DNA from 2 places in the Streptomyces sp. NPDC021622 genome. Region 2 is predicted to be linked to the other one. Evidence: riboswitches for the same ligand, from Rfam matches in the RefSeq annotation. Region 2 holds a riboswitch; the other holds the start of a gene.
The links. A riboswitch is a leader RNA that binds a small molecule or an ion and turns the genes downstream of it on or off. The one in region 2 is predicted to bind cobalamin.
Positions count from the first base shown of each region.

Region 1 (4,160 bases), on a different contig from region 2:
AGCGTGACGCCGTCGACGAGGAGACGGCCGCCGGGGGCCCGGTAGGAGAGGTTCTCGGTGCTCAGGGCGGTCATACGGCCGCCTCCCCGCCACGGCTCCTGCGCAGCAGCCACAGGAAGAACGGGCCGCCGGTGAGCGCGGTGAGCACGCCCACCGGGATGTCCTGCGGGGCGGCGACCGTGCGCGCGGCGAGGTCGGCGGCCACCAGGAACACCGCGCCCGCAAGCGCCGCGACCGGAAGGAGCGCGCGGTGCGATGCGCCGACCAGCATCCGGGCGGCGTGCGGCACCATCAGGCCGACGAAGCCGATCGCTCCGCTGTACGCGACGAGTACGCCGGTCAGGAGCGAGGCGAGGACGAAGACGGCGGCACGGAAGCGTGCGGTGTCCAGGCCGAGGACGGTGGCGCCCTCCTCGCCGACGAGGAGCAGGTCCAGGGGGCGGGCCAGGGCGAGCAGGAGCGCCGTGCCGACGATCAGTACGCCGGCGGGCAGGGCCAGCATGCCCCAGCGGGCGCTGCCGAGGCCGCCGAGCGTCCAGTACAGGACCTCCTGCAGGTGGTCCGTGCTGTCCGCGACGACCAGGATCAGGCTGGTCAGGGCGGAGAGGATGTACGAGACGGCCACGCCCGCCAGGATCAGCCGGCCGGTGGCGAAGCCGCCGCCGGCGCTTCTGGCCAGGGTGTAGACGAGGAGCAGGGAGAGGAGTGCCCCCGCGAAGGACGCGGCGGGGATGGTGACTGTGATGGACAGGCCCGCGCCGATGCCGAAGGCGCTGCCGAGGACGATGGCGGCGACCGCGCCGGCCGACGCGCCGGAGGAGACTCCCAGGAGGAAGGGGTCCGCGAGGGGGTTGCGGACCAGGGCCTGGAGGACCGTGCCTATGACGGCGAGGCCCGCGCCGACGGCTGCGCCGAGCAGGACCCTGGGGAGGCGGGCGTCCAGCACGATCGTGCGGAAGGGGGAGGGTTCCGCCCTGCCCGTGAGGATCTCCAGGACGTCGGTCACGGGGATCTTGACCGAGCCGAGGGCGAGGCCTGCGGTTGCCGCTGCGGCGAGGGCCACGAGGAGCCCGGCGATCACGGCTGCGTAGGGCGGCCTTCTTTCCCCGATCCCGCCCCTTCCCGAATGTTCCGGCTTCGCCGGCCGTGTGCTGACCGGAGAGTCACCGGCTTCGCCGAGTTCGTCCTCAAACGCCGGACGGGCTGAGATTTTCACAGCTGCGATGCCAGCTTCCCTACCGCCGCCGGGGCCCTTACCCCCGTCACCACATCCGACAGCGGCAGCACCGCGAACCGCTTGTTCTTGATGGCAGGGACGTCGGCGAGCACCGGGTCCTCCAGGAGGCGGCGCTTCTTCTGGGCGACCGTCGTGCCGCCGTAGTCGAGGATCAGGATCACCTCGGGGCTGCTGTCCACCACCGACTCCCAGGACGCGTCGCCGAAGGACTTGTCCAGGTCGGCGAAGACGTTGCGGCCGCCCGCGCGCTTGATGATGTCGTTCCCGATGCCGCGGCCGCCCGCCGTGAAGGCCGTCTTGTCGCCGCTGTCGTACACGAAGACCGGGAGCGGCTTCCTGTCCTTCAACTGCTTCTCGGTTTCGGCCAGTTGGCGCTCGGCGCCGCTCACCCAGCGGTCCGCCCGTGCCCGTACCCCGAAGGTGGAGCCGACCTCGCGGACCTCCCGGAAGACGTCCTCCATGGTCACCGGGCGCTTCGCGCAGCCCTCCACGTCGAGGCGGGTCCTGATGCCGGACTTCGCGAGCGCCGCGCGGCTGCGGCCCTCGCCCGCGAGGAAGGCGCTGGGGTAACCGCCGTACACGAAGTCGGGGTTGGCGGCGAGCAGCTTCTCGTAGGAGGGGTACTCCTTGGCCAGGACCGGGACGGACGCGTAGGCCTTCTCGTACGACGGAAGGACCTTGTCGTCCAGGAAGGCGGTGCCCGCCATGCGGTCCGCAAGGCCGAGCTCCAGCATCACTTCCGTCGTGTGCTGGTTCATCGTCACGGCGCGCTTCGGGGGCGCATCGTACGTCGTCTTCACGCCGCAGTTGGTGACGGTGTACGGGAACCCGGCGGCCTTCGCCCCCGGCGCGGAATCGGGCTCCGCGGAGCTCGTGCACGCGGCGAGCGGGGCGAGCAGGGCGGCGGCTATGAGTGCGCGCAGGGGGCGGGACATGGCTGGGCTGTGCCTCCTCCAGGGGATTCCGCGTCCCCTGTATCCGTGGGAGAAGGCGGCAGGTCAGTTCCTGACTGCCCCACCCGCGAAGGGTGGGGTCACAGTGGCGGGACCGTGCCGGATTCGCACCGGCTTCCTGGGTCCTGCCGCCTCAAAGGTGAGGCTCAGTATGCCTGGACGACCTTTACCTCTTCCTCGGTGACCTCGCCGTCGACGATCCGGTAGGAGCGGAACTGGAAGTCGCCCGCGCCGTCGGTGTCCGCCGTGGAGACCAGGACGTAGTGCGCGCCGGGCTCGTTCGCGTACGTGATGTCGGTGCGCGAGGGGTACGCCTCGGTCGCCGTGTGCGAGTGGTAGACGATCACCGGCTCCTCGTCGCGGTCGTCCATCTCGCGGTACAGCTTGAGCAGATCGCCCGAGTCGAACTCGTAGAACGTGGGCGAGCGGGCCGCGTTCAGCATCGGGATGAAGCGCTCGGGGCGGCCGGTGCCCGCGGGACCCGCGACCACGCCGCACGCCTCGTCGGGGTGGTCCTGGCGCGCGTGCGCGACGATCTGGTCGTGGAGGGCCTGGGTCAGGGTCAGCATGGGAGCCAGGATAAGCAGAGGGGCCGATCCGTACCGAGGGATGGTACGGATCGGCCCACATGCTGGGATCAGCAGGGATCAGACGGGAGTCAGGACTTGATCGCGTCCTGCGGCTCGGCGTCGCCGCCGCCCGTCGGCTGCGCGTTGCGCTTCTGCATGACCAGGTAGCCGACGCCCAGGATGAGCGCCCACACCGGGGCCGCGTAGAGCGAGATGCGCGCGTCCTTGTCGACGCCCATCATCACGATGACCATGCCGATGAAGAGCAGGGCGAACCAGCTCGTGTACGGCGCGCCCGGAGCCCGGAAGGTGGACTGCGGCAGCTCGCCGCGGTCGGCCTTGCGGCGGTACTTGATCTGGCAGACCAGGATCATGATCCAGGCCCACATGCCGGAGATGGTGGCGAAGGAGACGACGTAGTTGAACGCCTCGCCCGGCCACTGGTAGTTGATCCAGACGCCGACCAGCATCAGGGCCGCGGAGAAGGTGGTGCCGACCAGCGGCAGGCCGTTCTTCGTGAGCTTGGTGAAGAACTTCGGGCCCTGGCCGTTGAGCGCCAGGTCACGCAGCATGCGGCCGGTGGAGTACATGCCGGAGTTGCAGGAGGAGAGCGCGGCCGTCAGGACGACGAAGTTGACGATGGCGGCGCCGACGCCCAGACCCATCTCCTCGAAGGCCTTCACGAACGGCGAGACGCCCGGCTTGAAGGACGTCCACGGCACGACCGAGAGGATCATGATGAGCGCGCCGACGTAGAAGACGGCGATGCGCCACGGCACGGTGTTGATCGCCTTGGGCAGGGTCTTCTCGGGGTCCTTGGACTCGCCCGCGGTGACGCCGACCAGCTCGACGGCGAGGAAGGCGAACATCACGATCTGCAGTGTCATCAGCGTGGAGCCGATGCCGTTGGGGAAGAACCCGCCCTGGTCCCACAGGTGGCTCACGGACGCGGTGTCACCGGCGTCGGAGAAGCCGATGGTGAGGATGCCGGCGCAGATGAGGATCATGCCGATGATCGCGGTGACCTTGACCATCGAGAACCAGAACTCGAGCTCACCGAAGAGCTTCACGGAGATCAGGTTGGCGCCGTACAGGATGACCGTGAAGATCAGCGCGTACGCCCATTGTGGGATGGCGTTGTCTGTCCAGTACTGCATGTACTGGGCCGCGGCCGTGACTTCCGTGATGCCGGTGACGACCCAGAAGAGCCAGTACGTCCAGCCGGTCACGTATCCGAAGAACGGGCCGATGAACTCGCGCGCGTACTCCGAGAAGGAACCGGAGACGGCGCGGTACATGAGCAGCTCGCCCAGGGCCCGCATGATGAAGAAGATGACAAGGCCGGCGATGGCGTACGCCAGGATGAGGCTGGGCCCGGCCTTGTGAATGGCCTTGCCCGCG
Region 1 is NZ_JBFACK010000003.1:509,697-513,856, forward strand. It holds gene AB0G47_RS09760 (ABC transporter ATP-binding protein) at 1-74, opposite strand, end outside; gene AB0G47_RS09765 (iron ABC transporter permease) at 71-1,078, opposite strand; gene AB0G47_RS09770 (ABC transporter substrate-binding protein) at 1,213-2,172, opposite strand; cobalamin riboswitch at 2,216-2,364, opposite strand; gene AB0G47_RS09775 (M67 family metallopeptidase) at 2,337-2,759, opposite strand; gene AB0G47_RS09780 (amino acid permease) at 2,849-4,160, opposite strand, start outside.
Region 1: another riboswitch for cobalamin. It lies ahead of AB0G47_RS09770 (ABC transporter substrate-binding protein); the one in region 2 lies ahead of AB0G47_RS01845 (ABC transporter substrate-binding protein).

Region 2 (4,160 bases):
CCGTGCCCTCGTGCAGGACCAGCAGGTGGTCGCAGAACATCGCCGCCAGGTTGAGGTCGTGCAGGGCGATCACGCTGGTCACGGGGAGGTCGGCCACCAGGGAGAGCAGGTCGAGCTGGTGGTGGATGTCCAGGTGGTTGGTGGGCTCGTCCAGGAGGAGTTCGCGGGGATTCTGGGCCAACGCGCGGGCTATCTGGACGCGTTGGCGTTCGCCGCCGGAGAGGGTGTGCCAGGACTGGGCGGCGCGGTCGGTGAGGCCGGTGCGGGCGAGGGCATCGGACACCGCATCGTCGTCCTGCGCCGAGGGCGGGGACCAGGCCCTGCGGTGCGGGATGCGGCCCAGACGTACGACGTCCCGTACGGTCAAGTCGACCTGGGTCACGGCGTGTTGCTCGACCACGGCCACTCTGCGGGCCACCGTCCGGCGGCCGAGTTCCGGCAGCGGTCGGCCGTCCAGGGTGACCACCCCCGAGGCCGGGGAGAGGACACCGGCGAGCAGGCGCAGGAGGGTGGACTTGCCCGAGCCGTTGGGGCCGAGGAGGCCGACCGTCGCGCCCGGCGGCGGGGCGATGCTCACCCCGTCGACGACGAGGCGCCCGCCCGCCCGGCGGCTGACCCGGTCCGCTCGCAGTCCGGTGGTCATATGGCGGCCCTCCGTGTGCGGTAGAGGACCAGGACGAACGCCGGGACGCCGATCAGGGACGTCACGACTCCCACCGGCACCTCCTGCGGGTCAAGGACCGTGCGGGCCAGTGTGTCCACCCACACCAGGAACACCGCGCCCGCGAGCGCCGTGACCGGGAGCAGCCGCGCGTGCCCGGAGCCGACCACCGCGCGGGCCGCGTGCGGCAGGACAAGGCCGACGAAGCCGATGGCGCCCGCGCTGCTGACCAGGACCGCCGTCAGCAGGGCGGTGACGGAGAGCAGGATAAGACGGGTGCGGGCCACGTGGACGCCCAGCGTCGCCGCCGCGTCCTGGCCGAACGCGAAGGCGTCCAGCGTGCGGGCCTGCGCCAGGCAGACGGTGAGCGCCGCCAGGAGGACCGCCGCGCAGATCCATACGTCCGTCCAGCCCACCCCGCTGAGCGAGCCGAGCAGCCAGAAAAGCACCCCGCGCGTCGTCTCCGCGTCGGCCGCGGTCAGGATCACGAACGAGGTGAGCGCCGAGAACAGCTGCATGGCCGCGACGCCGGAGAGCACGACGCGGTCGGTGCTCCCGCCCAGCGCATGGCTGAGCAGCAGGACCAGGGCGAAGGAGCACAGGGCGCCGGCGAAGGCGCCCGCCGAGACCGACACGACTCCCCCGCCGACCCCGAGGACGACGACCGCGACGGCTCCCGTGGACGCCCCTGAGGAGACGCCGAGGACGAAGGGGTCCGCGAGCGGGTTGCGCAGCAGGGACTGGAGGACCGTCCCGCAGACCGCGAGGCCCGCGCCGCACACCGCGGCGAGCAAGGTGCGCGGCATCCGCAGGTTCCAGACGATGCCGTCCCGCAGTGGCGTGAGCCCCGTCTCTCCCCCGCCGAGGTGCGCCACGACCGCCGAGAACACATCCGGTACGGAGATGGCGGCGGGGCCGATGGTGACGGCCACCGCCACGGAGAGCGCGAGCGCGGCGGCACCCGCCGCCCACAGCAGGGCGCCGCGCGCGTGCGTCACTTGGCGAGCCCGAACTCGCGCAGCGCGGCGGCCACCTGCTCCACGCCGTCCACGGTCCGGATCGTGGGGTTCATCGCCTGGCCGCTGAGCAGGACGTACCGCTTCTTCTTCACGGCGGTCAGATTCTTGGTGACCGGGTTGGACTCCAGGAACTCGATCTTCTTCTTCGCGCTCTCGGCCGTCTGCGCCTTGCGGGTGAGGTCGCCGATGACCAGGACGTCGGGGTCGCGGTCCGCCACCGTCTCCCAGTTGATCTGGGGCCACTCCTCGCGGGTGTCGTCGAAGACGTTCTTGGCGCCGAGCTCGCGCGTGATGATGCCGGGGGCGCCGCAGCAGCCCGCTATGTAGGGGGCCTTGGAGTCGGAGAACCAGTAGAGGAGCGTGGTGTCGGAGGCGTCGATGTCCTGCTTGGCCTTCGCCAGGCGGGACTTCAGGTCGGCGACCAGGCGCTCGCCGCGCTTCTGGACCCCGAACGCCCGCGCCAGGTCGCGCACTTCGCCGTACACCGTGTCCATGGTGAGCGCCTTGACGCGGCTGCCGTCGCCGTCGCCGGTGTTGTCCTTGCCCGCGCAGTCGGTGGGCGAGACGTACGAGGGGACGCCGAGCTCGGTGAACTTGGCGCGGTCGGCGACGCCGCCCTTGCTCACCGTCGCCAGGAAGGATGCGGTCACGAAGTCCGGCTCCTGGGCGAGGACCTTCTCGAAGGAGGGGTAGCGGTCGGAGAGGCGCTCGACCTTGGCGTTGTCCTTCTCCAGGCCCTTCAGGACCGGGTCGGTCCAGGTGCCGGTGCCTGCCATGCGGTCGGCGAGGCCGAGGGAGAGCAGGATCTCCGTGGAGCCCTGGTCGAGGGAGACGGCCCGCTGCGGCGGCGCCTTGATCTGCGACTTCTTGCCGCAGGAGGTGAGGGTCAGCGGGTAGCCGGCGGCCTTCTTGTCCGCGGTGGAGGGCGTCGACGAGCCTCCGCAGGAGGTCAGCGTGACGGCAAGGGCCGTGCCGAGGAGGACGGGCATACGTACACGACGGGCTGTGGAGGACACACGATCCCTTGAGTCTCATGGCTCATACGCGGAGCCTGGCCTGCTTGATCACCTCCGCCGCCCGGTGCGCGGACAGAGGTGCCAGCAGGTCTTCGGACTCGGGGATCGGCCGGGCGGGGCGCCTTCCCAGGCGTCCGTGGACGCCCAGTGGCCGTGGCCCCGCCCGTCCCCCCTCACCGCTGCGCGTCAGTTCCGGATTCGCACCGGATTCCCTGGCCCTGGTGTGGGTTTGACTGGCGTGCGCAAATTATCACGCTGGCCGGGGCGAGCCGCGGTAGGTGCCGAAGGACCACTTGTTGCCCTCGGGGTCGGCGATCGCGAACTCCCGGCTGCCGTACGGCTGGTCCTCGATCTCGCGGATGATCTTCACTCCGGCGTCGGTGAGGCGCCCGTAGAGATCGTCGACATGGTCCGTGACGACGTACGCGCCGAAGGTGCCCGGCTTGAGGCACCAGCCCTCGGCCTTCTCGTCGTACGAGCCGAGCATGATCGCCCCGCCCTCGGGCCAGTCGAGCTCGGCGTGGGCCACCCGGTCGCCGTCCTCGTAGACGGCGGTGCGCAGGAAGCCGACCGTGCCGACGAGGAAGTCGATCAGGGCGGGTGCGTCGTGGGCCTGGAGGGTCGGCCAGACGTCGGGGGCACGTTCTGCGGGGGCGGATGTGGTCTTGGTCTGCTGCTTCTCGGTGGTGTTCATGGCTCCTACTCTTCGCCTCCGCCATGGCTCCCGGCTTGGATATTCCGGCACTCTTCGGCCAGCCAGCCGCTGGGGCTCGTGCCGGTGTACTGCCGGAAGTCCCGCACCAGGTGGGAGTGGTCGAAATAGCCGCAGTCCGCGGCGACCCGCGCCAGATCGGGCGCGGCGCCCGCGGCGACGGAGCGCACGACGGTGTTCCGCGCGCGCTGGAAGCGCATCAGGCGGGAGGCCTGCTTGGGGCCGATCCCCAACTCGGCGCGGAAGAGGGCGGTGAGCCTGCGCTCGCTGAGCGCGACGTGCCGGGAGAGACCGCCGAGCGTGCCCGCGCCCCGGTGCCTGGCCAGCCAGGCCCAGGCCTCGGCGACCTCGGGGCGGACGGAGCCGGCGGCGTCCTCGGCGGCCACGCGCTGCCTCAAGTAGGCGGACAGGGCGGCGAATCGCTCCTCCCAGGTGTCCCGCTCGCACAGCAGCTCCCGTACGTCGGCGGCGCGGCGCCCCATCACCTCCGTGCCGGACGTGACGATGTCACCGGCGAGCTCGGCGGCCGGTACGCCGAACAGGGCGCGGGCGGCGAGCGGATGCACGGCGAGCTGGATGCCCGCCTCGTGCTCGGGCTTGACGACGTACGCCGGTGACTGGTGCAGACCGCCGAGGACGATGTCCGTGCTGATCGCGTCGGCGCCGCCCGCCTGCTCGGGGGTGAGACCGCTGACGACCGGGCCGTCGAGCGAGAAGATCAGGGTCAGATACGGGGACGGCAGGCCGCGGTG
Region 2 is NZ_JBFACK010000001.1:403,798-407,957, reverse strand. It holds gene AB0G47_RS01855 (ABC transporter ATP-binding protein) at 1-643, opposite strand, end outside; gene AB0G47_RS01850 (iron chelate uptake ABC transporter family permease subunit) at 640-1,659, opposite strand; gene AB0G47_RS01845 (ABC transporter substrate-binding protein) at 1,656-2,669, opposite strand; cobalamin riboswitch at 2,762-2,949, opposite strand; gene AB0G47_RS01840 (VOC family protein) at 2,947-3,390, opposite strand; gene AB0G47_RS01835 (helix-turn-helix domain-containing protein) at 3,396-4,160, opposite strand, start outside.